DNA from 2 places in the Planococcus sp. 11815 genome. Region 2 is predicted to be linked to the other one. Evidence: a T-box and tRNA genes for the amino acid it is inferred to sense, from the RefSeq annotation. Region 2 holds a T-box; the other holds one or more tRNA genes.
What was found. A T-box is a leader RNA that pairs with one kind of tRNA and senses whether it is charged. The one in region 2 lies ahead of tyrS (tyrosine--tRNA ligase), so its partner is inferred to be a tRNA-Tyr.
Positions count from the first base shown of each region.

Region 1: it has a tRNA-Tyr gene. The T-box ahead of tyrS (tyrosine--tRNA ligase) is inferred to sense a tRNA for this amino acid. The anticodon was not compared.

Region 1 is NZ_CP096991.1:1,050,815-1,066,220, forward strand. Features, by position in the region: rRNA gene M1Q06_RS05290 (23S ribosomal RNA) at 1-1,889, shown strand, start outside; rRNA gene rrf (5S ribosomal RNA) at 2,017-2,132, shown strand; tRNA gene M1Q06_RS05300 (tRNA-Asn) at 2,143-2,217, shown strand; tRNA gene M1Q06_RS05305 (tRNA-Ser) at 2,223-2,312, shown strand; tRNA gene M1Q06_RS05310 (tRNA-Glu) at 2,334-2,408, shown strand; tRNA gene M1Q06_RS05315 (tRNA-Val) at 2,415-2,490, shown strand; tRNA gene M1Q06_RS05320 (tRNA-Met) at 2,533-2,609, shown strand; tRNA gene M1Q06_RS05325 (tRNA-Asp) at 2,613-2,688, shown strand; tRNA gene M1Q06_RS05330 (tRNA-Phe) at 2,706-2,781, shown strand; tRNA gene M1Q06_RS05335 (tRNA-Thr) at 2,796-2,871, shown strand; tRNA gene M1Q06_RS05340 (tRNA-Tyr) at 2,875-2,958, shown strand; tRNA gene M1Q06_RS05345 (tRNA-Trp) at 2,965-3,038, shown strand; tRNA gene M1Q06_RS05350 (tRNA-His) at 3,059-3,134, shown strand; tRNA gene M1Q06_RS05355 (tRNA-His) at 3,176-3,251, shown strand; tRNA gene M1Q06_RS05360 (tRNA-Gln) at 3,259-3,330, shown strand; tRNA gene M1Q06_RS05365 (tRNA-Gly) at 3,336-3,410, shown strand; tRNA gene M1Q06_RS05370 (tRNA-Cys) at 3,418-3,491, shown strand; tRNA gene M1Q06_RS05375 (tRNA-Leu) at 3,501-3,584, shown strand; tRNA gene M1Q06_RS05380 (tRNA-Leu) at 3,799-3,882, shown strand; gene M1Q06_RS05385 (cation-transporting P-type ATPase) at 4,240-6,900, shown strand; gene M1Q06_RS05390 (C45 family autoproteolytic acyltransferase/hydolase) at 6,929-7,978, shown strand; gene M1Q06_RS05395 (C45 family autoproteolytic acyltransferase/hydolase) at 8,004-9,074, opposite strand; gene M1Q06_RS05400 (B3/B4 domain-containing protein) at 9,167-9,829, opposite strand; gene queG (tRNA epoxyqueuosine(34) reductase QueG) at 9,895-11,040, shown strand; gene trmL (tRNA (uridine(34)/cytosine(34)/5-carboxymethylaminomethyluridine(34)-2'-O)-methyltransferase TrmL) at 11,051-11,524, shown strand; gene M1Q06_RS05415 (hypothetical protein) at 11,846-12,154, shown strand; gene M1Q06_RS05420 (NCS2 family permease) at 12,282-13,583, opposite strand; gene M1Q06_RS05425 (aldo/keto reductase) at 14,003-14,833, shown strand; gene M1Q06_RS05430 (RluA family pseudouridine synthase) at 14,870-15,406, opposite strand, start outside.
Region 2 is NZ_CP096991.1:3,131,574-3,146,979, reverse strand. Features, by position in the region: gene M1Q06_RS15780 (Type 1 glutamine amidotransferase-like domain-containing protein) at 1-194, shown strand, start outside; gene aldA (aldehyde dehydrogenase) at 294-1,733, shown strand; gene tyrS (tyrosine--tRNA ligase) at 2,071-3,285, opposite strand; T-box leader at 3,364-3,605, opposite strand; gene M1Q06_RS15765 (DHA2 family efflux MFS transporter permease subunit) at 3,724-5,190, opposite strand; gene M1Q06_RS15760 (TetR/AcrR family transcriptional regulator) at 5,224-5,799, opposite strand; gene M1Q06_RS15755 (YhdH/YhfP family quinone oxidoreductase) at 5,968-6,963, shown strand; gene M1Q06_RS15750 (Type 1 glutamine amidotransferase-like domain-containing protein) at 7,046-7,654, opposite strand; gene M1Q06_RS15745 (TetR/AcrR family transcriptional regulator) at 7,793-8,404, shown strand; gene M1Q06_RS15740 (MMPL family transporter) at 8,431-10,752, shown strand; gene merR (Hg(II)-responsive transcriptional regulator) at 11,117-11,518, shown strand; gene merA (mercury(II) reductase) at 11,521-13,161, shown strand; gene M1Q06_RS15725 (YnfA family protein) at 13,290-13,616, shown strand; gene M1Q06_RS15720 (NADPH-dependent F420 reductase) at 13,821-14,615, opposite strand; gene M1Q06_RS15715 (MarR family winged helix-turn-helix transcriptional regulator) at 14,642-15,061, opposite strand; gene M1Q06_RS15710 (winged helix-turn-helix transcriptional regulator) at 15,140-15,406, opposite strand, start outside.

The DNA.
Region 1 (15,406 bases), 1.2 Mb from region 2:
CTAAGGTCCCCAAATATCCGTTAAGTGGAAAAGGATGTGGCGTTGCTTAGACAACCAGGATGTTGGCTTAGAAGCAGCCATCATTTAAAGAGTGCGTAATAGCTCACTGGTCGAGTGACACTGCGCCGAAAATGTACCGGGGCTAAACGGATTACCGAAGCTGTGGATGGACATCGTAGATGTCCGTGGTAGGAGAGCGTTCTAAGGGCGTTGAAGTCAGACCGGAAGGACTGGTGGAGCGCTTAGAAGTGAGAATGCCGGTATGAGTAACGAAAGACGGGTGAGAATCCCGTCCACCGAATGCCTAAGGTTTCCTGAGGAAGGCTCGTCCGCTCAGGGTTAGTCGGGACCTAAGTCGAGGCCGATAGGCGTAGACGATGGACAACAGGTTGATATTCCTGTACCACCTCCCCGCCGTTTGAGTAATGGGGGGACGCAGAAGGATAGGGTGAGCGTGCCGTTGGTTGTGCACGTCCAAGTTGTGAGATGAGAAACGAGGCAAATCCCGTTTCTATGTACATCAAGCAGTGATGGCAAGAGGTTTAACCTCAGAGTCCCTGATTTCACACTGCCAAGAAAAGCCTCTAGCGAGGCGGGAGGTGCCCGTACCGCAAACCGACACAGGTAGGCGAGAAGAGAATTCTAAGGTGAGCGAGTGAACTCTCGTTAAGGAACTCGGCAAAATGACCCCGTAACTTCGGGAGAAGGGGTGCTCTGGTAGGGTGAATAGCCCGAGAGAGCCGCAGTGAATAGGCCCAGGCGACTGTTTAGCAAAAACACAGGTCTCTGCAAAACCGTAAGGTGACGTATAGGGGCTGACGCCTGCCCGGTGCTGGAAGGTTAAGGGGAGTGCTTAGCGCAAGCGAAGGTGCGAACCGAAGCCCCAGTAAACGGCGGCCGTAACTATAACGGTCCTAAGGTAGCGAAATTCCTTGTCGGGTAAGTTCCGACCCGCACGAAAGGCGTAACGATCTGGGCACTGTCTCAACGAGAGACTCGGTGAAATTATAGTACCTGTGAAGATGCAGGTTACCCGCGACAGGACGGAAAGACCCCGTGGAGCTTTACTGTAGCCTGATATTGAATTTTGGTGCAACTTGTACAGGATAGGTAGGAGCCAGAGAACCCGGAGCGCCAGCTTCGGGGGAGGCGTCGGTGGGATACTACCCTGGTTGTATTGAACTTCTAACCCACAAGCCTTAGCGGCTTGGGAGACAGTGTCAGGCGGGCAGTTTGACTGGGGCGGTCGCCTCCTAAAGAGTAACGGAGGCGCTCAAAGGTTCCCTCAGAATGGTTGGAAATCATTCGCAGAGTGTAAAGGCACAAGGGAGCTTGACTGCGAGACGGACAGGTCGAGCAGGGTCGAAAGACGGACTTAGTGATCCGGTGGTTCCGCATGGAAGGGCCATCGCTCAACGGATAAAAGCTACCCCGGGGATAACAGGCTTATCTCCCCCAAGAGTCCACATCGACGGGGAGGTTTGGCACCTCGATGTCGGCTCATCGCATCCTGGGGCTGTAGTCGGTCCCAAGGGTTGGGCTGTTCGCCCATTAAAGCGGTACGCGAGCTGGGTTCAGAACGTCGTGAGACAGTTCGGTCCCTATCCGTCGCGGGCGCAGGAAATTTGAGAGGAGCTGTCCTTAGTACGAGAGGACCGGGATGGACACACCGCTGGTGTACCAGTTGTTCTGCCAAGAGCATCGCTGGGTAGCTATGTGTGGCCGGGATAAGTGCTGAAAGCATCTAAGCACGAAGCCCCCCTCAAGATGAGATTTCCCATTGCGCAAGCAAGTAAGATCCCTCAAAGACGATGAGGTAGATAGGTTCGGGGTGGAAGCGTGGTGACACGTGCAGCTGACGAATACTAATCGATCGAGGACTTAACCAACAAACTGAACATGCGTTTCCAATGTCGATTTATCCAGTTTTGAAAGAATAAGATATTATTTTTAAAAAAATACTTGAAATAATCGGTATTATTGATATAATAAATCTTGTCTTTCAAATTAATACAGTCTAGTGATGATGGCAAAGAGGTCACACCCGTTCCCATCCCGAACACGGAAGTTAAGCTCTTTTGCGCCGATGGTAGTTGGGGGTTTCCCCCTGCGAGAGTAGGACGTCGCTAGTCTGGTTATTATTCCGAAGTAGCTCAGTGGTAGAGCACCGCACTGTTAATGCGATGGTCGTAGGTTCGAGTCCTACCTTCGGAGCCAATTATGGAGAGCTGTCCGAGTGGCCGAAGGAGCATGATTGGAAATCATGTAGGCGGGCAACCGTCTCAAGGGTTCGAATCCCTTGCTCTCCGCCAGTATCTTAAGCTCAAAATAAAGGCCCCTTGGTCAAGCGGTTAAGACACCGCCCTTTCACGGCGGTAACACGGGTTCGAATCCCGTAGGGGTCACCATTCAATGGAGGATTAGCTCAGCTGGGAGAGCATCTGCCTTACAAGCAGAGGGTCGGCGGTTCGATCCCGTCATCCTCCACCATTTCTTTCATGCATATAAAATAGAAGGAAACTTTAATATTATCGCGGGGTGGAGCAGTTCGGTAGCTCGTTGGGCTCATAACCCAAAGGTCGCAGGTTCAAATCCTGCCCCCGCAACCAAATGGTCCCGTGGTGTAGCGGTTAACATGCCTGCCTGTCACGCAGGAGATCGCCGGTTCGATCCCGGTCGGGACCGCCATTTTTATTAATTAATATGGGTCAGTAGCTCAGTCGGTAGAGCATTAGATTGAAGCTCTAAGTGTCGGCGGTTCGATTCCGTCCTGACCCACCATATTTTTTCTCCATGCCGGAGTAGCTCAACTGGTAGAGCAACTGACTTGTAATCAGTAGGTTGAGGGTTCAAGTCCTTTCTCCGGCACCATTAGGTGGGGTAGCGAAGTGGCTAAACGCGGCGGACTGTAAATCCGCTCCTTCGGGTTCGGCAGTTCGAATCTGCCCCCCACCACCAGTTTTTAGGGGCATAGTTTAACGGTAGAACAGAGGTCTCCAAAACCTCCGATGTGGGTTCGATTCCTACTGCCCCTGCCATTTTTTTAAATATTATGTTGGCGGTCGTGGCGAAGTGGTTAACGCACCGGATTGTGATTCCGGCACTCGGGGGTTCAATTCCCCTCGTCCGCCCCATGTTTTCTTGAAATTTTAATATCATACATAATAATAGCGTGGCGGTCGTGGCGAAGTGGTTAACGCACCGGATTGTGATTCCGGCACTCGGGGGTTCAATTCCCCTCGTCCGCCCCAGTATTATTGGGGTATAGCCAAGCGGTAAGGCAACGGGTTTTGATCCCGTCATGCCCTGGTTCGAATCCAGGTACCCCAGCTTTAGCGGAAGTAGTTCAGTGGTAGAACGCCACCTTGCCAAGGTGGAGGTCGCGGGTTCGACCCCCGTCTTCCGCTCCATTATCTAGGCGGCATAGCCAAGCGGTAAGGCATGGGTCTGCAACACCCTTACCACCGGTTCGAGTCCGGTTGCCGCCTCCAAACTATTTTGCCGGCGTGGCGGAATTGGCAGACGCGCGGGACTCAAAATCCCGTTCCTTCACGGGAGTGTCGGTTCGACCCCGACCGCCGGTATCAAATGATCATCACTCTGCCAAGTGATGAAAGCTTAAAACTCTGACTTTTATAGTCAGAGTTTTTTTCTTTATTTATACGAATGATTTGCAGTTGTATACAGCAAAGATTTTTTTAAAAAAATAGCTAATAACCCCTTGCAAAATAATCGGTTTACTAATATAATAATAAATGTTCCTGAAAGCAATGAATAATTGTTTCTGGATTCAATTTTGCCGGCGTGGCGGAATTGGCAGACGCGCGGGACTCAAAATCCCGTTCCTTCACGGGAGTGTCGGTTCGACCCCGACCGCCGGTATCATTTTCATTGCTCTGCCAAGCAATGTATTGAAAAGCCCTAACTTCAGTTAGGGCTTTTTTCTTTGTCTTAATTTGGTAACAAGAGTAGCACTATTATTAGAAAAACCACTAATGGAAAACTAGCTGAGGAGTAGCCTGTTATCGAACGAGACGGACGTGGCCGATGCGGTAAGTTGGAAGGGTAGTGATGGAAACATCTTAGGGGATCGGCTCTCTACACCGGTATTTTGAAAAAGACAGCTTCCTTTGAAGACTGTCTTTTTTACGTGTATTGGAATATATAATAGGATGCGGTAGGAGAATGGAGGCTGCGTGTTATAATAATCAAAATTACGATCTTGGCGGGGGTGGCAAGGTGGTTACAGAACAAGGATTTGATCAAGAGTTTACGACTATACTTGATAACCATGAAGTTCTGTTAAAAGAAGGGTTGAGTGAAGTTGAAGTTGTAGAGAGGTTAAAGATTTTTGGCGCCAATGAATTGCCTCAAGGAAAGCGAGAACCTGGAGTTATAAAGTTTTTTAAGCATTTTCATGATGTGCTGATCTATGTATTGTTGGCAGCGGCAGTTATTACAGTCGTACTTGGACATTATATTGATACAAGTGTCATTTTAGCTGTAGTTGTCATCAATGCGGCAATTGGCTATATTCAACAGAGTAAAGCTGAGAAAGCATTGGATAGTATACGTGAAATGCTTTCATTTAAAGCTGGAGTGCTGCGAGAGGGCAAACGAAAAGATATTCTGGCGGCTGATTTGGTGCCTGGGGATCTTGTTTATTTAAGGGCGGGTGATAAGGTGCCCGCAGATATACGGCTTGTAGAAGCGTCGAATCTTCAGGTGGAGGAGTCCTCTTTGACTGGTGAATCAGATGCAGTAAATAAACAGACTGAGAGGCTATCGAGCGATACGGTGCTTGGGGATCGTTCTAATATGGCATTTGCAGGAACTGCTGTTGCAGCCGGATCAGGGTTTGGGGTTGTCATTGCAACAGGAGGGGATACTGAACTCGGAAAAATCAGCAGCGCGATGGAATCGGTCGAGAAATTACAGACACCCTTATTAAAGCAGACCGCTCAATTCGGAAAAGTGATATCAGTGATTATTGTACTGAGTGCAATCGGCATGTTTTTCATTGGTTATTGGGTCCATGACTATGCCACAGCTGAGCTATTATTGGCAATCATCGGCTTGACCGTAGCCGCCATTCCAGAAGGGTTGCCAGCGGTATTATCCATTATTTTAGCTTTGGGTGTCCAAACGATGGCTGGGAAGAATGCTATTGTACGGAACTTGCCATCAGTCGAAACTTTAGGGGCCGTTACGGTAATATGCTCAGACAAAACAGGGACTTTGACGAAAAATGAAATGACGGCGACTTCTGTTATTCTGGCAGATGAAGAAATCAATGTTAGTGGGGTCGGTTATTCACCCGAAGGAATGTTAAAGAAAAACGGAGATGGCATTCGTTTAGCTGATCATCCTCGCTTGGCAAAGTTTTTAGCCTGTGTGAAAACAGTTAATGATGCGCATTTGTTCAAAGGGAAAAAAGGGAAATGGTCAATCAGTGGAGGTGCGACGGAAGGCTGCCTGTTGACGCTTGCAGAGAAAGCGGATGACGAAGTAGAGAAGTTGCCAGTGATTATGAAGATTCCGTTTGATTCTTCTTATAAATACATGGCTGCTTTGGTTGAAGATCGGGGAACTAAATGGATTTATGCAAAGGGGGCCCCTGAAAAGCTACTGGATATAATACAAAGCGAAGAGAGGGATGAATGGGAGGCGAAGATAGCCTCACATGCAAAACGCGGAGAACGCCTTTTAGGAGCTGCTGTTAAGCAAGTCGATTACACAGTGGAAGTCATAAATCACGAAGATATGAAGTGCGGGTTTGAGTTTCTAGGCATGGCTGGCATCATTGATCCTCCGCGGGAAGAAGTGATCGATTCAATTGTACAATGCAAGAAAGCCGGAATTCGTGTCAAGATGATCACTGGAGACCATAAAGACACCGCTGTGGCGATTGGAGCCAAGCTTGGAATCGGTGATGGGGCCAAGGCGCTTGAAGGCAGGGAATTGGATGGTTTAAACGCACAACAGTTAGAGGCTGCAGCCATGGAATATGACATTTTCGCGCGTACCAGCCCGACAAATAAATTGCAATTGGTTGAAGCTCTTCAAGCCAAGGGGCAAGTGTGTGCAATGACCGGTGATGGGGTCAATGATGCACCGGCTTTGAAACGAGCTGATATCGGCATTGCGATGGGAATCAAAGGAACAGAAGTATCAAAAGAAGCGGCAGAGATGGTGCTGGTTGATGATAATTTCAGCACGATTGTCAATGCAGTGAAGGAAGGGCGGCGCGTCTATGACAATTTGAAAAAGACCATCCTGTTCATATTGCCGACAAACGTATCCGAAGGGCTGCTCATTTTTATCAGCATTCTATTTGGCACTACGATTCCGCTCACTGCTGTGCAGATTTTGTGGGTCAACATGATTACCGCTGTGACGATTTCCTTGGCGATTGCATTTGAGAAGCTCGAGCCTGGTACGATGGAGCGGCCACCTAGGAAAGCCAATAGCCCGTTGCTCAGTGGCTATTATGTTTTCCGCATCGCTTTTGCATCGGCGATTATCGGAGGGGGCATTTTATGGATGAACAGCATGCTGGAAGCTAGAGATTATGACCAAGGCATCTTGCAGACCATGACTTTACAAGCCCTGGTCATTTCACAGCTATTTTATTTATTCAATTGCCGGAGTGAGCGGCGTTTTGCACTGAATCGTGATTTCTTTTCCAATAAAGCGGCTTTAATTGTCTCGGCCATATTAATCTTAGTGCAGCTATCGGTGACGTATGTGCCGTTTATGAATACGCTGCTTGGCACGGAACCGATCGGGCTCAGGTATTGGATTTGGCCATTGCTGATCGGGATGAGCGTCTTTATTATTGTGGAGCTTGAAAAATGGGTGGTGCGCTTGATGAGCAGAAATTCAAAACTTGTGAAATAATTATTAAAGCGGGAATGAAGGAGGAGTTATGAGACAGATACATAGTGAAGTCGTCGAATTCAGAGGAAGCCATTATGATTATGGAATGATGCAAGGAAATGCGCTTAAAGAATCGATTACGCTGCACAATCGCCGCGGGCAATGGAAGAGTAAGAGGCCACGTTTTGTCATCGATCCGGCAGAAGCGCAAGCTGCGTTCAACGAATACGCCCCGAAATTATGGGAGGAGTTGAAAGGCCTTGAAGATAGCCTCAAGCTGCCGATTGATGAGGTGCTTCGTGATTTTGGCGGTTACCGTATCGATGCGCCGCCGTCGGGCTGTTCAATCGTCAGCGGCGAAGACTTTTTGGTGCGCAATTATGACTTTCATCCACAGACCTATGAAGGCAGGTTCTGCTTGTTTCAACCTGAGGAAGGAAATGCCATCATTGGTCCGAGCCAGCGCATTTTGGGGCGTATGGATGGGATGAACGAGCATGGCTTGGTGATGGGCTATAATTTTATGCACCGGAAAAACCCGGGTGATGGCTTTGTCTGTTATATGATCGGGCGCATCATTCTCGAGAGCTGCGCGACTATCGATGAAGCTGTTGCTTTGGTCGAAGATATTCCGCATCGCGGGTCATTCAGCTACGTTGTGACCGATAAGAGCGGTGCCACAAAGGTTATGGAGGCAACGCCGCGTAAAGTGGTGGTGCGCGATGCAACGGCTTGTACGAATCATTTTGAAATCCAGCAGCATGAAAACCGCAATTATCTAAAGGATTCCTATGAACGCTTGTCAGTTATCGAACAGAATGCAGAAGATGCAGCGGAAGCGTATCGTGCTTATCGCTTGTTCAATGACACGGACCGCGGCTTGTTTTCGAATCTTTATAAGAGTTGGGCCGGAACAATCCATACATCTGTTTATTTACCGAAAGAGCAGGAAGTGTGGTTTGCGCTTGGGGGCGACCAGGAGCCCGAAGTATTTAAGTTTGGGGAATGGCTTGCAGGAAAGCCTGTCCGCAATACATCCGTCTATGGAAAGGTCGATACCGGCATCGGTTTCGCCCATACCGATGCTTTGTTTAAATAAAAAACGGCTGGAGCATATGAGTGCTCTAGCCGTTTTTTTGTTGCAATGAAGACAGGTCGTCAAGATACGGAAACGGGAAATGGGTGTCGATTTTCCCGTTGATGCGTTTTGCCAGCAAGCGCTCGCCTTGAAGCCATTTTTGGAAATCGAACATGAGCGGCAAGCGGTCAGGACCGATGGCGAAGCCGACTTCCAAGCTGTTTGGGAAATAGGAAGCTGTATGCAAAGTGCCGGAAGCCGTGCTGTATTTTGTTGAAAATACGCCCTGATCCGAGTCGTTCAATAATCGGAACGCTGCGTATGCGTCATTGGACGTTGTGGAATGCGTAAGAAGCGCTTCCTCGCGGCGTTTGGAATCGTCAATCTGGTAACGGTTTTCTTCCGATAACACTTCGAAATGGTTGGTCGAAACTGCCGCTTCCCGGACGATGACATTGCGCGGGGAAGTTTCGGCGACGACTGAACGTCCGCTCTTATCCAACAACACATAGCTGAACGACCGGCGGTGGGGCAATTCTTTCAATAAATCGACCGCTTCTTCGATCGATGCGCAATGCTCAAGGATCAGGCGCCCGATCATATTGCAGATAAACCCGTCCGCTGAATTGCGACGGTTGATGAAATTATAGCCCATTGCAAGCCCTTTTTCGTTTAGCCCGTCGGTTCGTCCGGTAATTTGCATGGACGGTCCGATGGATGCATAGCCCCCGTCAGTCGGCTCGTACAAGGCGAATCGGCCTTCATAGCCTTGCGGTGAGCTGTCATAGTTGCGGACAAGGAAGTCAGAACGGCTCAGGATCGAACAGCCGCTGCGTGTATATTCGATATAATAGCCGCCGAATTCTCGGAGGGCGTCGTAAAATGGCCATTTCAAGGCATCGGCTAAGCCTTCGATTTCTTCCCAAATGCGCGGGGCAAAGCGTTCGAGCATGTCGATGGCTTTTGTTTCGTCCACCAATAATTGCTTGCTATTCTCACTGCGCTGTATTTTTCGGTTCGGCAAAAGCAGTGAATCTCTCAACAATTCCCCTTGATGATAGCCGAAATCATAATGGCTGCCGCGGAATTGGATAACGTCGCTATGGACTTTCTTCATGTGGCATCCCTCTTTTTTATCTCAGTATCAAAAGAATACTAGAGTTTTGGGGAGAATAAAAAGAATATGCCTGAAGCGTATGCTTCAGGCAATTAAAGGACGTAGCTTATCGCTTCGCCGCCATTGATTCCGGTGAACATATTGCCGGCAGCGGTCAATAGCTGAAGGGCATTGTCGCGGTTCATGGACGGGCGGAGGTAAAACACGTGTACTGCGTCTGTTGTTTGCGGTGTCACAGCAGTGCGCTTTGAATCGACGTATGGGCTGCCGAAAGCGCCTTTTGCATCGCGTGTAACGATGATGTTATCGAGCGTATTGTCGCGGTTATTCAAACCTTCATAGCGGTCGTCAGGCTTGCCGAGGGCGATTTCGATATCGCCTTCAATTTGATCTGTATCGTACAAACCGAGTGGAATTTCGTACTGAAGCGATAGAAAACTGTTCATATCGATTGCTGAATTGACAGGGGCCAGATAGTTTTGCTTGCGCACACGGCGGTACAAGGCTTCCGCAGAAGGCCGGTAGCGGTTCGGATCGCTTCCGAGCGCTTTCCAGGCCAGCTTCCATTCGAGAAGGCCAGGGAAATCCGTCAATTCCTTATCGTCCATATCGAAGAACAATTGCTCCTGGAACAGTTGGAGGCGGCCTTTTAACATTTGAGGTGAATCCGAAACGGTGATATTGTTATAATGAATAATGCCGATTTTGAAATCAGGCACAATCTCTGTAATTTCAGGGTTTACGCGAAAGTCCACAGCAATCATCCTTTCCGTGAATAATAGCCTTATCTTACCATAAATTGGAGCAAGGAGTTATCGACATGAACTTGGATCAATTCCAACAACAACTGGTTGCGTATGCCGCGGAAATCGGGATTGATAAAATCGGCTTTGCTTCGGCCGAACCTTTTTTTAGTTTAAAGCATCGTTTGATCCGCCAGCAGCAATTGAATTTCCAGTCCGGTTTTGAGGAATCGGATGTGGAGAAACGCACGCGTCCGGAATTATTGATGGAAGAGCCTGTGAGCATCATTGCCATTGCGATTGCCTATCCTTCCAAAATGGAAGGGGCGACGCCTGGTGTCAAAGGGGCACGGCGTGGTATTTTCTCGCGTTCTTCCTGGGGCAAGGATTACCATGCGGCACTTCGGGACAGGCTGGCGCTGCTGGAATCTTTTATCGCCGCCCATTATCCGGAGGCGCGCATGAAATCAATGGTCGACACTGGCGAATTGTCAGACCGTGCCGTGGCAGAACGGGCCGGTATCGGGTGGAGTGCGAAAAATACCAATATCATCACGCCGGAGTTCGGGTCATATGTCTATTTGGGCGAGATGATCACCAACATCCCTTTTGAATACGACGAGCCGATGGAAGATCAATGCGGCGACTGCCGCTTATGTATCGATACGTGCCCGACCGGTGCGATTGTCGAGGGCGGGCAGCTCAATGCCCAGCGCTGCATTTCGTTTTTGACACAGACGAAAGGCTTCCTGCCGGATGAGTTCCGCTCGAAAATCGGCAACCGGATTTACGGCTGCGACACGTGCCAGACCGTGTGCCCGAAAAATAAGCGCAAGGCCAATCGCATCCATCCGGAATTCGATCCGGACCCGGAAATCGCCAAGCCTTTGCTCGAGCCGTTGTTGACCATTTCCAATCGGGAGTTCAAAGAGAAATTCGGCCATGTATCAGGTTCTTGGCGCGGCAAAAAGCCGATTCAGCGCAACGCCATTTTGGCACTTGCCCATTTCAAGGAGCAGCCGGCAGTGCCTGCATTGATCGAATTGATGAAGACGGATCCGCGCCCAGTCATCCGCGGCACGGCCGCTTGGGCGATTGGCCGCATCGGGACGGACGATGGAAGACAAGCGCTCGAATATGCACAGCAGCAAGAGAAAGATGAAGAGGTGCTGGCGGAGATCGCCAAAGGCCTGGCATTCTTTTCTGCAGAAACGAAAGGATAAGTGAAGAGATTTGGGAATACACATTGTGTTATATCAGCCATTAATTCCGGCGAATACCGGAAATATTGCACGCTCATGTGCGGGAACGGGCGTCAGCCTGCATTTGATCAAGCCGCTCGGATTTTCGACGGACGATAAAATGCTTAAACGGGCGGGGCTCGATTATTGGGAGCACGTGGACATCCATTACCACGATGGACTCGATGAGTTGTTTGCGGCCTATCCTGACGGCAAATACCATTACATCACCAAGTTTGGCACAAAGACATACAGCTCGTTCGATTTTTCGGATGCCGAGGAAGATTATTTCTTCGTCTTCGGTCAGGAAACAAAGGGCTTACCGAGGGAATTGATTGATGCCAACTTAGACCGCTGTTTGCGCATTCCGATGAATGAACATATCCGTTCACTCAATTTGTCGAACACGGCAGCGATCTTGATGTATGAAGCGCTGCGCCAACAGGATTTCCCGAATTTAAAATAAACGACAAAAAAGGACAGCGCGTGGGCGCTGTCCTTTTGCATTTCACATTATTGTCTTTTGTCTGTGCCTGGTTTGTCATCGTATCCAGCAGTGAAGATAGCTACCAAAAACGATACACAAATCCCCAAGATTAAGATCAAGTTCATGAATGACGACCTCCTTGAAATTTGCATCTGTGTTTAGTATAGCGTACCAAAGGGAAAAATGAAATATGGAACCCACTTGAAAATATGGACATTTTCCGTCCATCCGAAAAACCTGAAACTTTTTTGGATGTGATGCGTATATAGGGGTAGGAAGAAAAGGAAGGGATGAACTGATATGAAAATGAAGACATCCGTTGCACTGCTTTGGATTACGGGCCTTGCGGAGGCATTTCTGGCCATTCCGTTCATCGGAGGCGGATTTGTGATTTCTGCAGGCTATGCACCGCTCGGCATCATGTTCGTGCTGCACGCCATTACGTTGTTCTTTTGCTTTAAAGAATATTCACCGAAGTTCGGCTCGATTCTGGGGATCATTACAAGTGCACTCGCTTGGATTCCGTTGATCGGCTGGGCACTGCACTTATTGACAGCAATCGTGCTATTGCTCTCCGCAGCCATGTCCGGGCGTTCAGCTAGAGTCTAACAAGAAAAGCACCGAGAAATCGGTGTTTTTTTGTGGGCAAATGTAAAGACGATGAAAATTGGTTTGTAAGCGTCCCTTTCGATTAAGGTACAAAAAATCCCCTGCATAGAAAAATGCAGGGGATTTTTTAATGCGGTGCAATGAGAATCTGGATCGTGAACAGCACAGCAAAAATATAAAGGATCGGGTGGACGGATTTCCATTTGCCTTTGAAGATCTTCATGAGCGGGTAAGAGATAAACCCAAGTGCGATGCCGGTTGCGATGCTTGAGGTGAGCGGCATGGCCAGAACAATCAGGAACGCTGGGAACGCTTCATCGAATTGATCCCAGTCGATTTGCTTGACGGCGCCGATCATTAAGCTGCCGACAATGATGAGAGCGGGAGCGGTGATGGCGGCGACGCCGGAAAGCGAGCCGACGAGCGGCCCGAAAAAGGCAGCAGCGATGAACAGGATGGCGACGGTCAAAGTCGTGAGCCCTGTCCGTCCGCCTGCAGCGACGCCGGCGGAAGATTCGACATAAGCGCTGGTCGGGCTTGTGCCGACCATGGCGCCTGCACTGGCGGCGACAGAATCAGCGAGGAGCGCCTGGCGCACGCGCGGCATTTTATTGTCTTTCATGAGCCCTGCTTGTTTTGCGACACCGATCATCGTTCCAGTCGTGTCGAACAGCGTGACGAGCAGGAACGAGAACACGACGCCGTAGAGCCCGAATTCGGCGACGAGCAGGAACGCTTCGATGGGATTCCAGACGATGATGCCTTCCGGAAGCGACGGCAACTTCATGAAGCCTTCCGCAAATTTCAATTGCCCGGTGAAGAAGGCAATGATGCCCGTTGCGATCATGCCGAAGAAAATCCCGCCGTGAATGTTCAAGGACATGAAGATAAGCGTGATGGCGAGTCCTGCGAGCGTCAAAGCGACAGGCGGCGAAGTCAGGTCGCCAAGCCCCACGAGATTCGCTTCATTGGCGACGATCAATCCGCTAAGGCGCATGCCGATGAAGGCGATGAACAAGCCGATGCCTGCCGTGATGGCGTGTTTTAAGTTTTCTGGAATGGCTTCAATGAGGATTTTGCGCATTGAAGTCAAAGACAGTGCGACAAAGAGCAATCCGGAAACGAAAACTGCGGCAAAGGCAGTCGTATAATCAATGGCGCCGTCAGAAGCGAGCACCATGGAAGTGAAATATGCGTTAAGCCCCATGCCCGGCGCGATGGCAATCGGGTAATTGGCGAGCAATGCCATCCATAATGTACCGATGACTGCTGCAATGATGGTGGCGAGAAAAACCTGGTCGAACGGAACGCCGGCAGCACCTAAAATCACCGGGTTGACGATGACGATATATGCCATCGTCAGGAACGTTGTCATACCGGCTGTAATCTCGGTTCTGACGTCAGTTCCGTGTTCTTTTAACTGAAACATGGAATATCCTCCTTATAAACACGAACATTTTGAACAACACGTTTAATAATATTCGTTTTTAATATCGGATGCAAGAGCTTTTCTCAATCTAGTGGCGAATAGTCGAAATTCCTTTCGATAATTTCAAAGTGTTAAAGAAGTCTATTAACCAACTATGAATTAAAAAGGAATTATCTTTTCTTCATTCAAAAATCAAAGACTTATCTGAGTATCCGGAGAAGCGTTCGCTCGATTCCTGCGGGAAAAGCGGGTTTGAGAGACCCCGCAGGAACGAAGTGACGAGGAGGCTCGATTCCCGCCCGCGGAAAGCGAGCGATAAGCTTCGGGAAATACGGCCTCTTAACTTTTTCAACAAGCTGGAATAGTCGAAATTCCTGTCGACAATTTGTACAATGAAAAAGAACAGGAGGAGAATGTTTATGAATCTGACGATTGAATCAACAAAAACCTTACATAATGGAGTGGAAATGCCGCGTTTCGGCCTTGGCGTCTATAAGATGACCGATAAAGAAGCGGCGGTCGAAGCGATGGTAAAAGCAATCCAAACAGGCTACAAAGCGATCGATACAGCTACAGTGTATGACAATGAAGCAGAGGTCGGGGAAGCAATCCGCGCAGGCGGCGTGAAGCGTGAAGAACTGTTCATCACATCAAAAGTGTGGAACACCGACCAGGGCTACGACCAGACCTTGCGTGCATTCGAAGCTTCATTGAAACGGCTGGATATGGACTATCTGGATCTGTATTTGACGCATTGGGCAATTCCCGATACATTCGAGGAAACCTACCGTGCGATCGAGCGGCTATATGATGAAAAATTGATCCGTGCTGCCGGCGTCTCGAATCATCAGCAGCATCACCTGGAGAAGATCTTGGCCAAGGCCAATACGAAACCGATGGTCAACCAGATCGAGCTGCATCCGCAATTGACGCAGGAATCACTGCGCGAATTTTGTGCGGCACAAGACATTGCGGTCACTTCCTGGTCGCCACTTGCGAGAGGGCGTCTGCTCGAAGATCCGGTGCTGTCGGAAATCGGCGAAAAGCACGGGAAATCCATCGCGCAGACCATCATTCGCTGGCATCTCCAGAATGACCTGATTGTCATCCCGAAATCGGTGACGCCGTCGCGCATCGTTGAAAATGCCGATGTTTTTGATTTTGAATTAAGTGAGGAAGAACTGAAACAGATTTCAGCGCTCAACCAGGATTGGCGGAGCGGAACCCATCCGGACGAAATCAAAGTTTAATAAAAAAGGCCAGCGAATCCATTCGCTGGCCTTTGGTTATTGTTTTGCTTCGATATCGATTTGCTGCCCGGTGAACGGGTGTTTAAACGCGATGCGGAAAGCATGCAGGAAGTATTCGCCGTCTTCAGTCGGCGGCCCTCCGTACAATTCATCGCCGATGATCGGGTGCTTGACGTGCGACAAATGCGCGCGGATTTGATGCGTACGCCCAGTCTCCAAAGTTAAGTGAAGCAGCGAGCGGCCATCTGCGCGGTTGATGACCTGGTAATGGGTGACGGCGCTTTGCCCGTTCGGCGAAACGCGGCGTCGCGTCGCGTGATGGCGGTCGCGGCCTAGCGGGAAGTCGAGCGTTCCGGATTGCCCGCGAACGAGGCCTTTAACGAGTGCTTCGTATTCACGCTGCACAAGCTTTTGTTCAACCATTCGGTCCATGACGTTTTTGGCGATCGGGTGTTTGGCCAATAGCAACACGCCGGAAGTGCCTTGGTCAAGCCGGTGGATATGTTCGATATACGAACCGCCGGATTGCTGGACGTAAGCCATCAAGCCGTTGATGAACGTATCATCCTGGTG
Region 2 (15,406 bases):
CGTTTCAACGGCTGCTTAAGCAAGGGCAGATCAAGCCAGGGCTCGCCGCAGATGACGGCGTGGCGCTTCATTTTATCGGACAGGACTTGCATAGCGCTGTCAGTTCACGCCCTTACGCCAAGGCTTACCGTGTAGGCGAGGGGTATGAACACGAACTGGAAACCCGGTTTTTGGGGAAGCCCGACGTTACATGAAAGTTTAATTCTTGTCTAAGCATGTTAGTGCAGAAGGCCAAGTTTACCGGTAACCATAAAGGGAAAAACCTACTAATTGGAAAATTAGGAGGAGATCTTTTGCAAACTCACCAAATGTATGTGAACGGAGAATATATAAAGTCTACTGGAGATGAATGGATCGACATCATCAACCCGGCGACTGAGCAAGTGATTTCCAAGATCCCTAAAGGAACGGAAGAAGACGTAGATAAGGCAGTAGAAGCGGCGCATCAGGCACAACAGGCATGGGAATTGACGCCGAATATCGAACGCGGAAAAATCGTCCGCAAACTGGGCGATAAGATCGCTGAAAACCGCGATAAATTTATCGACTTATTGCAGGAAGAGCAAGGGAAAGACTATGAACTGGCAAGCGGTGAAGTCGACCTCGCGATTGATTACTTTCATTATATGTCCGAATGGGCACGACGTATCGAAGGGGAAATCGTCCCAAGCGACCGCCCGAATGAAAATATCTTAGTCTACAAAAAGCCGATCGGCGTCGTAGCAGGCATTATCCCTTGGAATTTCCCGGTATTCATCCTGGCACGGAAAGTCGCGACAGCGCTCGTCACTGGCTGCACAATCGTCATCAAACCGAGCCAGCAAACACCGAATACCGCCATGGAATTCACGAAAATCGTCGATGCGATGGAAGAAATTCCAAAAGGCGTCTACAATGTGGTAACCGGAACCGGTTCTGAGATTGGCAACGCAATGGCTTCGCATAAAAAAGTCCAAATGATCACGATGACAGGAAGCTTGCCAGCCGGCACGAAAGTAATGGAAGCGGCAGCGCAAAACATCACCAAGGTCAATCTCGAACTTGGCGGCAAAGCGCCAGCCATCGTCACACAGCATGCAGATTTGGACCTGGCCGCAAAAGCCATCACCACATCGAGACTCGCAAATGGCGGACAGGCGTGTACGAATGCGGAGCGCCTTTATGTCCATGAAAGCGTGGCAGAAGAGCTCAGCCAAAAACTTATCCAGGCATTTGAAGCGACCAAGCTTGGCGACCCGAGAGAAAGCAAAGACGTAACAATGGGGCCGCTGATTAGCCAGGACCGTTTGGAAACTGTCGAAGGCATGGTTAAAGATGCAGTGTCGCAAGGGGCGACCGTTGCGACAGGCGGGGAACGCGCGGATCTGGCCGGGTTCTTCTACAAGCCAACTATTTTAACGAACGTGACGCACGATTCCGATATCATGCGCGAAGAGATTTTCGGGCCGGTGCTTCCGATGACCACTTACAGCACTATTGAAGAAGCAATTGAAATGGCCAACGACACGGTTTACGGCTTGTCTTCTTCTATCTATACAGACGACCTGAACGAAGCAATGCGCGTCGTCAATGAAATGAAATTCGGCGAGACTTACGTCAACCGTGAAAACTTCGAAGCAGTGCAAGGCTATCACGCTGGCATGCGCCAATCCGGCCTCGGCGGTGCGGACGGCAAACACGGCATGGAAGACTTCCTTGCGACACAAGTTGTTTATATGCAGTATAAAAAATAAAGTAAAAAAGGGTCTGTCCCATACGTATATAAAATGAAGCAGCCGGAGAAAAAAGATTCTTTTTCTCCGGCTGTTTTAATTATGTCTGACTTTTTTATAATTTTTATTTTCATAACAGCTGATGGAAATGGAGGCGGCGAATAAATGAACTCAGTTCCACTTCGTTCATTTATTCGCGACGCATCTGCATTGCAGATGTGGGAGCAACGAAATTACATGGTGCCCTGGCAACTGGCAACGCGACGTCCTGTCGCGCCAGCTGCATGAGCTGTGGCCCCGAAAGCGTCCGTCGCAATGGACATCAGCTTTTACTTTCGGTCACTCTCCTTTTCTTTACTTATTTTTCAAAACGCACGAAGCGCTTTTTGCCGATTTGCAGGACGTCGCCGTTATGGACGACGGTGTCGAGTTCTTCGCGTGTCAGCTTGTCGCCATTGAATGATACGCCGTTTTGTTCGATGAGCCGGACAAATTCGCTTTTGCTGCGGACGAATCCGGATTCCACGAGCTGCGGGATGATTTCTTCGATGCGCTCCTGGCCGATTTCCACAAGCAGCGAAGGGATATTTTCCGGGATTTCGCGCTTCTGGAAAGCCGTCTCGAAGTAGCGTTTCGCTTCGTTCATCGCGTCTTCGCCGTGGTAGAGCCCCGTGATGATCTCTGCCAATTCCAATTTGATGTTGCGTGGATTTTCGCCGTCTTCAAGGCGGTCGAGGATGGATTCAACCGACAGCGGGTCTTCATCCGTCGCGAGTTCAAAGTATTTGAAGACCAGGGGATCCGGTATTTCCATCACTTTCTTGAACATGACCTCAGGCGCTTCGCTGACGCCGATGTAATTGCCGAGGCTTTTGCTCATCTTCTCCACACCGTCGAGCCCTTCGATCAGCGGCATGAAGATGCCAACTTGCTTTTCCTGGCCCATATGCTTTTGCAGCGTGCGCCCCATCAAAATATTGAAAGTCTGGTCGGTGCCGCCGATTTCGATGTCCGCTTTTAGTTCAACGGAATCGTAGGCTTGCATGAGCGGGTAGAAAAACTCATGGAGACCGATCGGCGACTGGCTTTGGTAGCGGTTCTGGAAATCGTCGCGTTCGAGCATGCGCGCGACCGACGTGCTGGCGGCAAGCTTCAAGACTTCCTCGAAATTCAGTTTCGACAGCCATTCGCTATTGAAGCGCACCGTGGTCTTCGTTTTGTCGAGCACTTTGAAGATCTGTTCATAGTAAGTTTCCGCATTCTCCCGGACCGCTTCGTCACTGAGCGCGGTCCGTCCTTTCGCTTTGCCGGAAGGATCGCCGATGCGCCCGGTGAAGTCGCCGATCAAAATGACCGCCTGGTGGCCGAGGTCCTGCAATTGCTTGATTTTGCGCAAAACTACTGCGTGGCCAAGGTGGATATCAGGTGCGGACGGATCGAGCCCAAGCTTGATGGTGAGCGGGCGCTGTTCATTGTATGAGCGTTCGAGCTTTTCGAGCAATTCGCCTTCCTCGATGATTTCGGCTGCTCCTTTTTCGATGATTTTCATTTGTTCAGCGGGTGTGAGTCGCATGCTAACATCTCCTTGTCTTGGAATAGTCATATCGCAAAATCTATAAGAATACAAAAAAGCGCCCTCTAGGGAAAAACCCTAAAGGACGCGGATATGCGTGTTACCACCTTAGTTCGGAAGCTGCTCGCACAGCTTCCCTTGGAAAGTACGGCCGAAGCGATACTTCTGCATGGATTACGGATGCAACTCCGGTGTAGCCTACTGAAGGTTCGGTACACAGCTCAAAGAGGTATTTCCCCAGACACCGCATGCGCCTCTCATCAACCGGCTGCTTTCTGTATGCTTCAGTCACAGGTACTCGTTCTTATCATCGCTTTTGATCTTATACTCCGAAATGCTCGGGCAAATCTTCGTTATGCAGATATTGTTTTTCATTATAACTGGAATAAAAAAGAAGTCAAATCCTAAATTGAAACCAGCTGAATCGATCGGTCATTTTTAAGTGTTTTCGACAACTTTTCTTTGAGGTGCTTCTTCTTTGGCCAGGTGGACGGATTTGATGAAGAAAGAAATCACCAAGCCGATCACAGCGAGCACCAAACCGAATGTAAAGGCATTTTGCACGCCGGCCGTCAGTGCTTCGGGAATAGCGGAAGCGCTGTTTGGATCGGATACAGTTTGCATATAGGTCGATTGTGTCGATGACATGATGGTAATGGCGACCGCTGTCCCGATGGCGCCTGATACTTGCTGAAGGGTGTTCATCAAAGCGGTGCCATCTGGATACAAGTCTTTTGGCAATTGATTCAACGCATTGGTTTGGGCAGGCATCATCACCAATGAAACCCCGACCATCAAAAGAGTATTCAAGACGACGATTGTGACTGCGGTCGTGGCGGTCGTGACGCCTGATAAGTTCCACAAGGTAATGATGATGATGGAAAATCCGGGAATGACCAATCCTCTCGGCCCGTATTTATCGTAAATCCGCCCGGTAATCGGTGACATCAATCCATTTAACACGCCGCCCGGCAGGAGGATGAGCCCGGCTGTGACAGCTGCCAAGCCAAGTCCCGTCTGCAAATACAGCGGCAGCAGAATAGCTGATGACAGGATGACCATGAACGCGATAAACACAGCCGCGAGCCCGAGTGTGAACATAGGGTATTTAAAGACGCGGAGGTTGATCATTGGCTGGTCCATTTTAAATTGCCGGATGGAGAACAAGAACAATGAGACAAATCCAACCGCAATAGATGCGATGACGATGAAGCTGCCCCAGCCGCTTTCCCCAGCGGTACTGAATCCATAGACAATCCCGCCAAACCCAAGGGAAGACAGCACGATGGAAGTGATGTCGATCTTAGGTTTTGTAATCACGCTGACGTTCTGCATGAACATGATGCCGAAAACTAGTGCAAACACTAGAAACGGAAGAGACACCCAGAAAATCCAATGCCAGCTTAAGTTTTCAATTAAAAATCCGGAAATCGTCGGCCCGATCGCCGGAGCGAACATGATCACCAAGCCCATCAATCCCATAATCGCCCCTCTGCGATGAATAGGGAAGATCAATAGAATCGTGTTGAACATGAGCGGCAAAAGCAAGCCGGTCCCGATTGCCTGGATGACACGAGCCACCATGAGAATGCTGAAGCTCGGCGCCAGTGCAGCGATCAAGGTGCCGGTCACTGAAAAGGCCAGCGCGGCAATGAATAGCTGTCTTGTGCTGAACCATTGCAGCAATAAGCCCGACACAGGGACCAGTATGCCGAGTGTCAGCAAGTATCCGGTCGTGAGCCATTGGATGGTGGACGACCCTACGCCGAATTGTTGGATTAAATCACCCAATGCCATATTGAGCGCAGTCTCACTGAACAATCCAATGAAGCCAGCGATTAAGAATGAAATTAAAATAGGGGTCGTTTTGATGGTTTCTTGTTGCTGTCCTGCTATTGTTGCCATATCTTTATCCATTCCTCTCTGAAAAGCCTGATTCTAATTCTCTCTTTTTGACAAGATGAAAGGAATTTGATCGGCGATGATTAAAAGCGATTCCTCGCTTTTGGTAGTAAGTGAAAGAAGAATGCCTCCCTCGATCGCGGCCAGAATGAAAACTCCGTAATCTTTAGCCTGCTTTTCACTGTATCCTGCTTCAAAAAACTTAGTGGAGTATAGTTCACTCCACTCTTCGAATGCCGTTTGGCACGCGGACCTGATCGGTTCATTGGTCGAATATTTTTCAGCCGCAATCGTTCCAATCGGAAACCCGACTTGTTCTGTCTCATCTTTCAATAGAGCGGCCAGCTGATGAATATGGTCTTGCACCGCTTTGACAGGATCGCCGATTTGTTCGAACGACTCTTCAATCCATGCCAAAACAATATCTTTGGTATGGTGAATGGCTTCGACAGCCAGCTCTTCTTTGCCATTAGGGAAATAATGGTACAAGGAGCCTTTAGGAATATTGATCTCTTTTAAAATATCGTTAAGACTGATCCCTTCGTAGCCGTGCAGGCGGAACAATCTGGAAGCAGCCTGGATCAACGCCACTTTCGTATTGGGTTTAGACATAATTCACCTCTTTAAACAATTAGACCGACCAGTCTAATATAATTGTTGAATAAATCATTGTCAAAGAATGGCTTCGCCCACAGCAGTAAAAAATAGTGCAAGAGGATCTCTCTAGATAATGCATGCTGCCACACTGAATCGGGAAGAGAAGAGCAAGGAGGGATTTTCATGGATTTATTTAAAGCGATTGTCATTAAACAGCAAGAAGATGAAGTGACCTACGGCGTGGAACAAATCAGTGAAGACCAATTATCGCAAGGAGACGTCTTGGTGAAAGTGGCGTATTCGTCAATCAATTACAAGGATATGCTCGCGGTGCAGAAAAAAGGCGGAGTCATCCGCGATTACCCGATGATTCCCGGAATCGATTTCAGCGGAACGGTTGTACATACAGCGGACGGGCGATTCCAGCAAGGCCAGGAAGTGATTGTCACAGGATTTGAAATGGGAATGAGCCACACCGGCGGGTTCTCTGAATATGCCCGCGTGCCGGCCGAGTGGATCGTGCCTTTGCCGGACGGCTTGAGCTTGAAAGACGCTATGGTGTTCGGGACGGCAGGATTCACGGCGGCATTGTCCATCCAAGCACTCGAACAAAACGGTATGGACCCAAAAAACAATCCGGAGCTATTGGTGACAGGATCGACTGGCGGCGTCGGAAGCGTCGCGCTGCAGATTCTATCCAAAATCGGCTACACCAATATCACGGCCTTGGTGCGCAAAGACCATCAAGTGGACGTGGCGAAATCGCTCGGCGCAAACGAAGTCATTTTCCCGGATGATCTGGGCGAACTGAAAAAGCCATTGAACAAGCAAAAATTCGATTATGTCCTCGATACCGTCGGCGGCGATGTGGCATCGGTCCTCATCCCGCAAATTTCTTATGGCGGTAGCATGAGCATGTGCGGCAACGCAGCTGGCCTTCAACTGACGGCGACGGTGCTGCCGTTCATCCTAAGAGGCGTCAATTTGCTTGGCATCGATTCAGTCAATGTGCCGATCGAAAAACGCGGCGCCATCTGGGACAAGATGTCAGCCGACTGGAACATCACCCAAACAACCTTGACGGACGAAGTCTCGCTCGAACAAATTCCTGATACGATCGAGGCGATCAAAAACGGGGAGCATTTAGGGAGAACGATCGTTAATTGCCAAAATGCTTAAATCAATCAAAAAAACGTTCGGCAAGCATGAAATTCTGCTTGCCGAACGTTTTTAGTTTTGCCTTTTGATGCAGCCAATGAAGCTAAAAAGTCTCATCTAATTTCCGGATGTTTGAGCGCAAGGCACAGTCTTTATTTGACGCATACACGTTCATCTCATCCGACAGGGCAGAGAGTTCTTCTTGTACGAGTTCCATATTGTTTTCGAGGTCGAAATGGGACAGCACGGAGAAAGGGTCTAGCGCGAGGCCGTCGCAAACAACGTCCATGCCAACAGGATATCCAAAGCGTTCCGAGCATTTCCATTTGGCGGACATATTGATCGCTCCGGCACTGGCACCCATGACTAAGGCGGCGCTCGTTTTGATTGGCTCTGCCAATTCGTACTCCTCCGTCAAAAACCGGTTTTGCTTAAGGGTATCTCCGCCCAATAGGAAAATGGCCGAGGCATTTCTGATTAAGGTATGTGCCAATTCGCGCTTTATGCTCGAATCGATTAGATGATATTCATCGAATGAAATGCCTGCCTGATCCAACCAGGAACGCTCCACAGCGCCATCAACTTCAGTGTCTGATGGATCCGAGCTGACCATCACGAGCGATTTCCGTTCTGTAAGGTCTTCCCTTAAGGCTTTGCTTAGGTTCTCCGGAAAACAGTCAGTAAACCAGCCTAAATAATAATGGATTTTCATAAGGGCCTCCTTCGTACAAGTGATGATAACCATTATACAGCCAATCGGTTCGTCTTTTTATAATTGCCCAAAGGGAAAGATTGCACATTGGGCAATTTTTGTGGTATAACATGTAAGAATTGAAAATGAGGTGATAGAATGACTGACAGCGGTTTGCGGGATATGAAAAAAATAGCGACACGCCAAGCCTTGGCCGAAGCTGCTTTTAACTTAGCGGTGGAGCACGGTGTGGACGGGTTTGTCGTGGAAGATATCGTTAAAACGGCAGGCTATTCACGCCGGACATTTGCCAATTATTTTTCATGCAAGGAAGAAGCGATCGCCAACTCCTTGACGATGAATGATTATTTAGAGCGCGACGACCAATTCACATTCTCCACGGAAATGTATACGCCCTTGGATACCATCGAGTTATATATCCGCGGAAGTTTCACGATCAATAAATTGAGGCGGCTCAACCAGCTCATTTCACTGTCGCGGAACTACCCTTCGCTCAAATTGTATGTAACCGGGGCATTGATGGAAGTGCAGGATTTTGCGAAACGCGGCATCAGTGAAGAGTTCGGCAGCGACTATCCGGAAGAGTATTACCCTATTCTGATCGGCGCCGTCTTCGGTGCGATTTTGCCGGTGCTGGATGAAAGCATTGCCGTTAAATTGCCGGAAGACGGGGAGCAGGACGAGGCCGATAATGAATTTAACCAATACATCGATACCGTGTTTGCCCATTTACGAAAAGGCTTTAACTAACAAAAGTAGAGAACGGAGTTGCACATGTGTCGAGATTTTTTTACAGCATCGGAAAAACAGCCTATAGCAAGCCTTGGATTTTCATTGCCAGCTGGCTGCTCATTTTAGGCGTCATCATCACAGCCATCGTAACGAATGGCGTGAATACAAGCAGTGAAACAAGAATTGACGGCACCGCCGCACAGGACGTGCTGGACGAATTGGCGGAAGAATACCCAGCAGCATCCGGGGGGCAGGGAAGTTACTTATTCGAAGTGCCGGAAGGGGAAGCCATTGACGATCCGGCCAATGCCCAAACTTTAGCTATGGCAGCAAATGAAATTTACGGCCTGGATCATGTCGTCAATCCGATGGACCTGCTGCAGGACGAAGAAGCAATGGCCCAAATGCAGGGACTGCAAGACATGGTGAGCCAGCTTCCGGCGTCTGAAGTCAGCCACCGGCCGTTCATCGTTCAAGAAATGCTGGTCCCGGGCATCCAGATTTCAGAGGACGGAACGGTCGCATTATTCCAGTTCCAACTGACCAAAACAGCGGAAGACTTGAGTGAAGCGGAACGCGAAGAACTTGCGGATGCCGCAAATATCGCTCAAGAAAATTCTTCCATCACAGTCATTCCGACGGGTGCGCTGCAAGGCGTCGATATCCCGATCGGCGGCACCCATGAAATCATCGGGCTCGCGATCGCAGCAGTCATCCTGGTCGTCACGCTCGGCTCACTCATCGCAGCGGGCTTGCCGCTAGTCGTGGCATTGATCGGCGTCGGTGTGGGCGTCGGCGGGACATTCGCCTTGTCGAGCATGTTCGAAATCAACAGCCTGACACCGGTTCTCGCTTTGATGATCGGCCTTGCTGTCGGCATCGATTATGCCTTGTTCATTGTTAACAGACAGCGCAAACTGATCACCGAACAACAATTGACCGCTAAAGAAGCGGCTGCCCGTGCAGTCGGCACAGCAGGCAGCGCGGTATTCTTTGCCGGCTTGACCGTCATCATCGCGCTCAGCGGTTTGCTGGTCATCGGCATCTCGTTCCTCAGCAGTATGGCAATCGTCGCCGCATTGACGGTGCTAATCGATGTGCTGGTCGCGCTCACACTGCTCCCGGCCTTGCTTGGCTTGATCGGTGAGCGGATCGTCTCAGCCAAAACGAGAAATAAAGCTCAAACGAACAACAGCTCGAAACAAAGCTTTGCCCAAGGATGGATTACTGGCTTATTGAAAATGAAATGGGTCGCGGTCATACTGGTCATTATCGTTCTTGGCACACTCGCAGTGCCGATCGCGCAAATGAACCTCGGCATGCCTTCGGGTGAAAGCGCTAATCAAGACACCGCTGTCAGACAAAGTTATGACGTCATTTCCGACAGCTTCGGCGAAGGTTTTAACGGCCCGCTTCTTGTCGTGGCCAAAGACCAGGACGCAGCTGCGGTGAATCCGCAAGAATATTTCCAGCTGCTCAGCAATATCTCACAGCTTGACGGCGTAGCGGAAGTATCGCCAGGCGGCTTCAATGAAGACGGAACAATTGCCATCATCAGCATCATCCCAGAAAACGGGCCGACTGATGAAGCGACGAAACAATTGGTGGAAAGTTTGCGGACAGATGCCGCTGCCACTGAAAACACCAACGCAGAAATCGGCGTGACCGGTTTGACGGCTGTCAATATCGACATTTCGGAGAAGTTGGCTGAAGTGTTCCCGATCTATATCGCCATTATCGTCGTGTTGTCACTGCTTATCCTGTTAGTCGTGTTCCGTTCGATCTTGATTCCGATCAAGGCAACGGTCGGTTTCCTGTTGAGCATCATGGCAACATTCGGCGCGACAACCGCAGTCTTCCAGTGGGGCTGGCTCGGATCGCTTTTCGGAATCGACACCGGCGGACCGTTGTTGAGCTTTATCCCGATCATGGTCACCGGCATCCTGTACGGACTCGCCATGGATTATCAAGTATTCCTTGTGTCGTCGATGCGCGAAGCCTATATCCACGGTGAAAAAGGCAATGGGGCCATCGTCAGCGGCTACAAGACGGCGAGTAAAGTCGTCGTCGCCGCCGCATTGATCATGGTCTCGGTTTTCTCCGGCTTCATCTTCACAGATGACATCATGATCAAGCAAATCGGCTTTGCCCTGGCGTTCGGGATCCTCGTCGATGCCTTCCTGATCCGCATGATCTTCGTCCCGGCCGTCATGTCGATGTTCGGCGACAAAATCTGGTGGCTGCCAAAATGGCTCGACAAGATTCTCCCGGATTTAGACATTGAAGGCGAAAAATTGCTTCATGAATTGAATGAAAAAGATAAAGATAAAGCGATACGCACGAATACTGGAGAAAACTCCATCTAAAGATAGCAAAAACTGCCGGGAAGCTTCCCGGCAGTTTTTCTTTGGTTAAAAAATTCCTGAAGATCGCTCGTCAGGAAGTGGGGTTCTGATGGTAACTGAAAAGCGTTCGTAAAAGTGTTTGAGAATTAGCGAACGTTCGTAAAGTTATTTTATACATTTACGAACGCTATACTCGGTCGTCTCCAGTCCATTTCGGAGTGTTCGTAAAAGTGTACTTTTACGAACGCTTTATTTTTAATAAACGACTATTTTAAATCTAGTTTTAGTAACTTGAAATTTTATATATAGAAAGAAAGTATTGAAGTGTAGATGTTTGACCATGTACCTAAGTACATGGTTTATACTTTTTCTGAGGTGAAGAAAATTGAGCTATCGAATCAGTGAACTTGCAACCCTATGTGAAGTGAATAAGGAAACCATCCGATACTATGAACGAAAAGAGCTATTGCAAGAACCGGTCCGGAATAATTCGGGGTATCGGATTTATTCGAAGGAAACGGTCAAACGGGTAGGATTTATCCGGCGACTGCAGGAACTGGGATTTTCGTTGAATGAGATTTATAAATTGTTAGGGGTGGTCGACAAAGACGATGTGCGCTGTGAAGATATGTTCGATTTTGTGTCCAGAAAAGAAGTGGAAGTCCGAAAGCAGATTGAGGATCTAAAGCGTGCGGAACGGATGCTGAGCGAGTTGAAAGAGCGGTGTCCAAATGAAAAAGAGCTGCATGAATGCCCGATTATTGATGTTTTGATGGAGGAGGAGTAGACATGAAAAAATATCGAGTGGATGTCCAAGCGATGACCTGTACCGGATGCGAAGAACACGTGGTAGTCGCGCTTGAAGCGATTGGCGCAAAAGAAATCCAAGCTGATTTTCGAAAAGGTGAAGCTGTATTTGAACTGCCGGAAAACATGGAGGTTCAAAAGGCACAAAAAGCAATTGCTGATGCCAAGTATCAGCCGGGGGAAGCAGAAGAAGTCCGAGCCCAAGAAGCACTCCGCCCAGATGAAGAAGGCGAGTATGACTACATCATCATCGGTTCCGGGGGCGCTGCCTTTTCTTCCGCCATCGAAGCTGTGAAACATGGGGCGAAAGTGGCGATGATTGAACGGGGAACGGTAGGCGGTACCTGTGTGAACATTGGCTGTGTTCCTTCCAAAACCTTGTTACGGGCCGGAGAAATCAATCACTTGGCCAGGAATAATCCGTTTATCGGGCTGCACACCTCAGCGGGGGAAGTGGATTTGGCTCCGCTGGTCAAACAGAAAGAGGAATTGGTGACGGATCTCCGGAACAAGAAATATGTCGATTTGGTTGAAGACTACGGTTTTGAGTTGATCAAAGGGGAAGCCAGATTTATAGATGAACACACTATTGAAGTGGCCGGCATGAAGCTTTCTGCCAAACAGTTTCTGATTGCGACGGGGGCGGCTCCGGCTATGCCAGCCATTTCCGGACTGGAAGAAGTGGATTACTTGACCAGCACAACCTTATTGGAGCTAAAGAAAGTGCCGAAACGCCTGACGGTCATCGGTTCCGGCTATATTGGTGTGGAATTGGGTCAGTTATTTCACCACCTCGGATCCGAAGTCACACTGATGCAAAGAAGTTCGCGCCTGTTCCAGGAATACGATCCGGAAATCTCGGAAGCCCTCACGAAAGCTTTGACCGAGCAAGGCATTCGGTTAGTGACCGGTGCCACGTACGAGCGAATTGAACAGGACGGAGAGGTGAAAAAAGTATATGTCGAGGTGGACGGTCAGAAGCGAATCATTGAATCCGATCAACTGCTGATTGCAGCCGGCCGAACGCCCAATACGGAAAGCTTGAATTTGAACGCGGCGGGTGTTGAAACAGGGCGCCTCGGAGAAGTTCGGATTGATGATTATGCCAAGACCACCAATGAACGAATTTATGCAGCAGGCGACGTTACGCTCGGTCCTCAGTTTGTTTATGTCGCGGCTTATCAAGGGCGAGTGGCAGCAGGAAATGCGCTCGGTGGGCAGAAGGAAAAGTTGGATTTGGCCATTGTGCCGGGTGTTACGTTTACAGCGCCGGCGGTTGCCACCGTCGGCTTGACAGAGAAACAGGCAAAAGAAAACGGCTATGACGTTATCACTTCCGTCCTGCCGTTGGAGGCTGTTCCGCGAGCGCAAGTGAACCGGGAGACGACCGGCGTGTTCAAACTGGTGGCGGATGCGAAAACACGCCAGCTGCTGGGCGGGCATATCGTAGCGGAAAATGCAGGAGATGTCATTTATGCAGTGACACTTGCTGTGAAGTTCGGTTTGACCATCGAAAACATTAGCGACACCTTTGCGCCGTATTTAACCATGGCGGAAGGGGTGAAATTGGCTGCCCTCACGTTCGACAAGGATGTTTCCCAACTGTCTTGCTGTGCCGGTTAAAAGGGTTAAACAAGTAAATTCTAATGGAAAATAGGATTCCCTAGTTGCTATGGTCAGGGTTAAGTAGATCGAAATCAGAAAAGAAACTATTTGCCAATAGAACTCAAAGGTTGAAGGGAGCATTAAAGTTGATTTATACGATTTTCTTATTCGTCATCGCAGGAATAGCTGAAATTGGCGGAGGTTATTTGATTTGGTTATGGCTGCGAGAAGGTAAGCCGTTGTATTTAGGGATTTTTGGCGGTATCGCATTAGCTCTATACGGAGTGATTGCGACGTTCCAATCGTTCTCTTCATTCGGCCGGATTTATGCTGCCTACGGCGGAGTGTTCATCATCCTTTCCGTTTTATGGGGATGGGGAGTCGATAAAAAAACACCTGATTTCTATGACTGGATCGGGGCAGGTATTTGTTTAGTTGGTGTTTCCGTGATGTTGTGGGCTCCACGTGGATAATAAAATCTAATTGGTTTGCATATCATGAATTTATCAGAAGTACTTTATCTAAATGAAATACATGCAAAAAGGAAGACTACTAGCTGCATTTCCAGCTAGTAGTCTCTTTTTAATCTTAATCATCCTGATTGCCGATTTCGGCCTGCAGATAGCTCATTTTGAGTATCTGAGAATACCGGAGCAATAAACATATGAGTTTCTGAATTAGGAATTATAAGTCTCTCGGTTAAGATTCACAATATCTTCATGTGTAAATTCAGCTGAAAAATTCTCCATTACCTTGTCCCGCAGATAGGGAGCTTTTTCTTTGTCTGCTTTTTTCAAGGCTTCCGTCAGTTCTGCTTTCGTCAGTTCGGTGCAATAGGCAGGAGTTCCGGGCTGTTGTCTCCAGGAATCGCGCAACGAGCCGCTATCCACTGCATCGAAGCCTAACTCATTGACGACGGCCATGATTTGTTGTTTTTGGGCTGGGTCATCGCCTGCAATCGCCATGGCAATGCGGCCATTCGTACCTTCAGGGGTTCCCTTGTTTTCTAAGGTATACGCCAATTGATTGCTGAAGGCTTTGATGATTGGTCTCCCTAACTGCTGGGAAACCCAAACACTTTCCACCATCCCGTTCTCAATTTCTTCAATCTTGTTGTCTCTGAAAGGGTAATAATTGGACGTGTCTGCAATGATTACTTCCTCGCCTGCTTGATCGACAATGTGGCGAATGCTCGCCATGACATGCAATGGGAGAGAGAGGAACAGAACATCAATATTGTTGATGACATCCTCTACACTCACAGGTGTTCCAGCAATCTCCTTTCCTTCTAGATGTTCAATGTCTCGAACATCTGCAATCTTAACATCATGCCCATTTTCTACTAATTTTCTAGCAATGCTTGTCCCTATGGGCCCTGCACCTATAATTCCAAATCTCATTCTTCTTCCTCCTATAATCCTATTTGCTTGTGGTTCACTGGTAGCTCTGGAATTTCCCACTGGTCTCAGCATGAAATTCTCCCCCCTTAAAGGGGAGGCTAACTGAAAATATTGGTTTGCATTTGCATGAGAAGCCGTTTCATCAACTGTCTCTCTTCTAACGTAATCCCATCCAGCAAACGGTTTTGCTGATTTTCCCACACTTCACTCACGGAAGCTTGAATGTTTTTTCCATCCTCGGTCAGAAAGATCCGGTTGATTCGTTTATCGGCCGGATCTTTCAAGCGTACCACCAGTCTGTTTTTTTCCAGCACTTTGAGCATATTGGTTACAGTGGAGGCCTCGCAATTCAATTTCTCGCAAAGTTCCACTTGGGTTAAACCATCTTTTCTCCAAAGCTGGCACAAAAGATGGTCCTGGCCGACATGCAAATTTAATTCACGCAGCAGCGTGTTGTAGTTGCGCCGTGTCTGTGACGAAACTTTATCTAAAAGCTCCCGGATTTCATCGTTTAACATATAAAAAAACTCCTCGCAAAAATCATTCAGCAACCCGACTCGGAAAGGTGCTCGGGTTCATTGTTATGGTAAAAGTCATTATCGGACTTTGGCGTCTTCTAGTTGCTCTCCATATTCCTTGCCGAAAGCCTCCATCATCTCTAAGACAGGGAGTAATTTAACGCCCTTCTCTGTCAGGCTATACTCCACTTTTGGCGGAACGGTCGGATAGACTTTCCGCTTGATGACCCCATCTTGCTCCAACTCCCGCAGCTGCTTGGTGAGTGAACCTTGGGAAATGTCTTCCAGAAAATTTTTAATATCCGAATACCGGCGCGTCTCATCTTTTAAGTACCAGAGAATAAA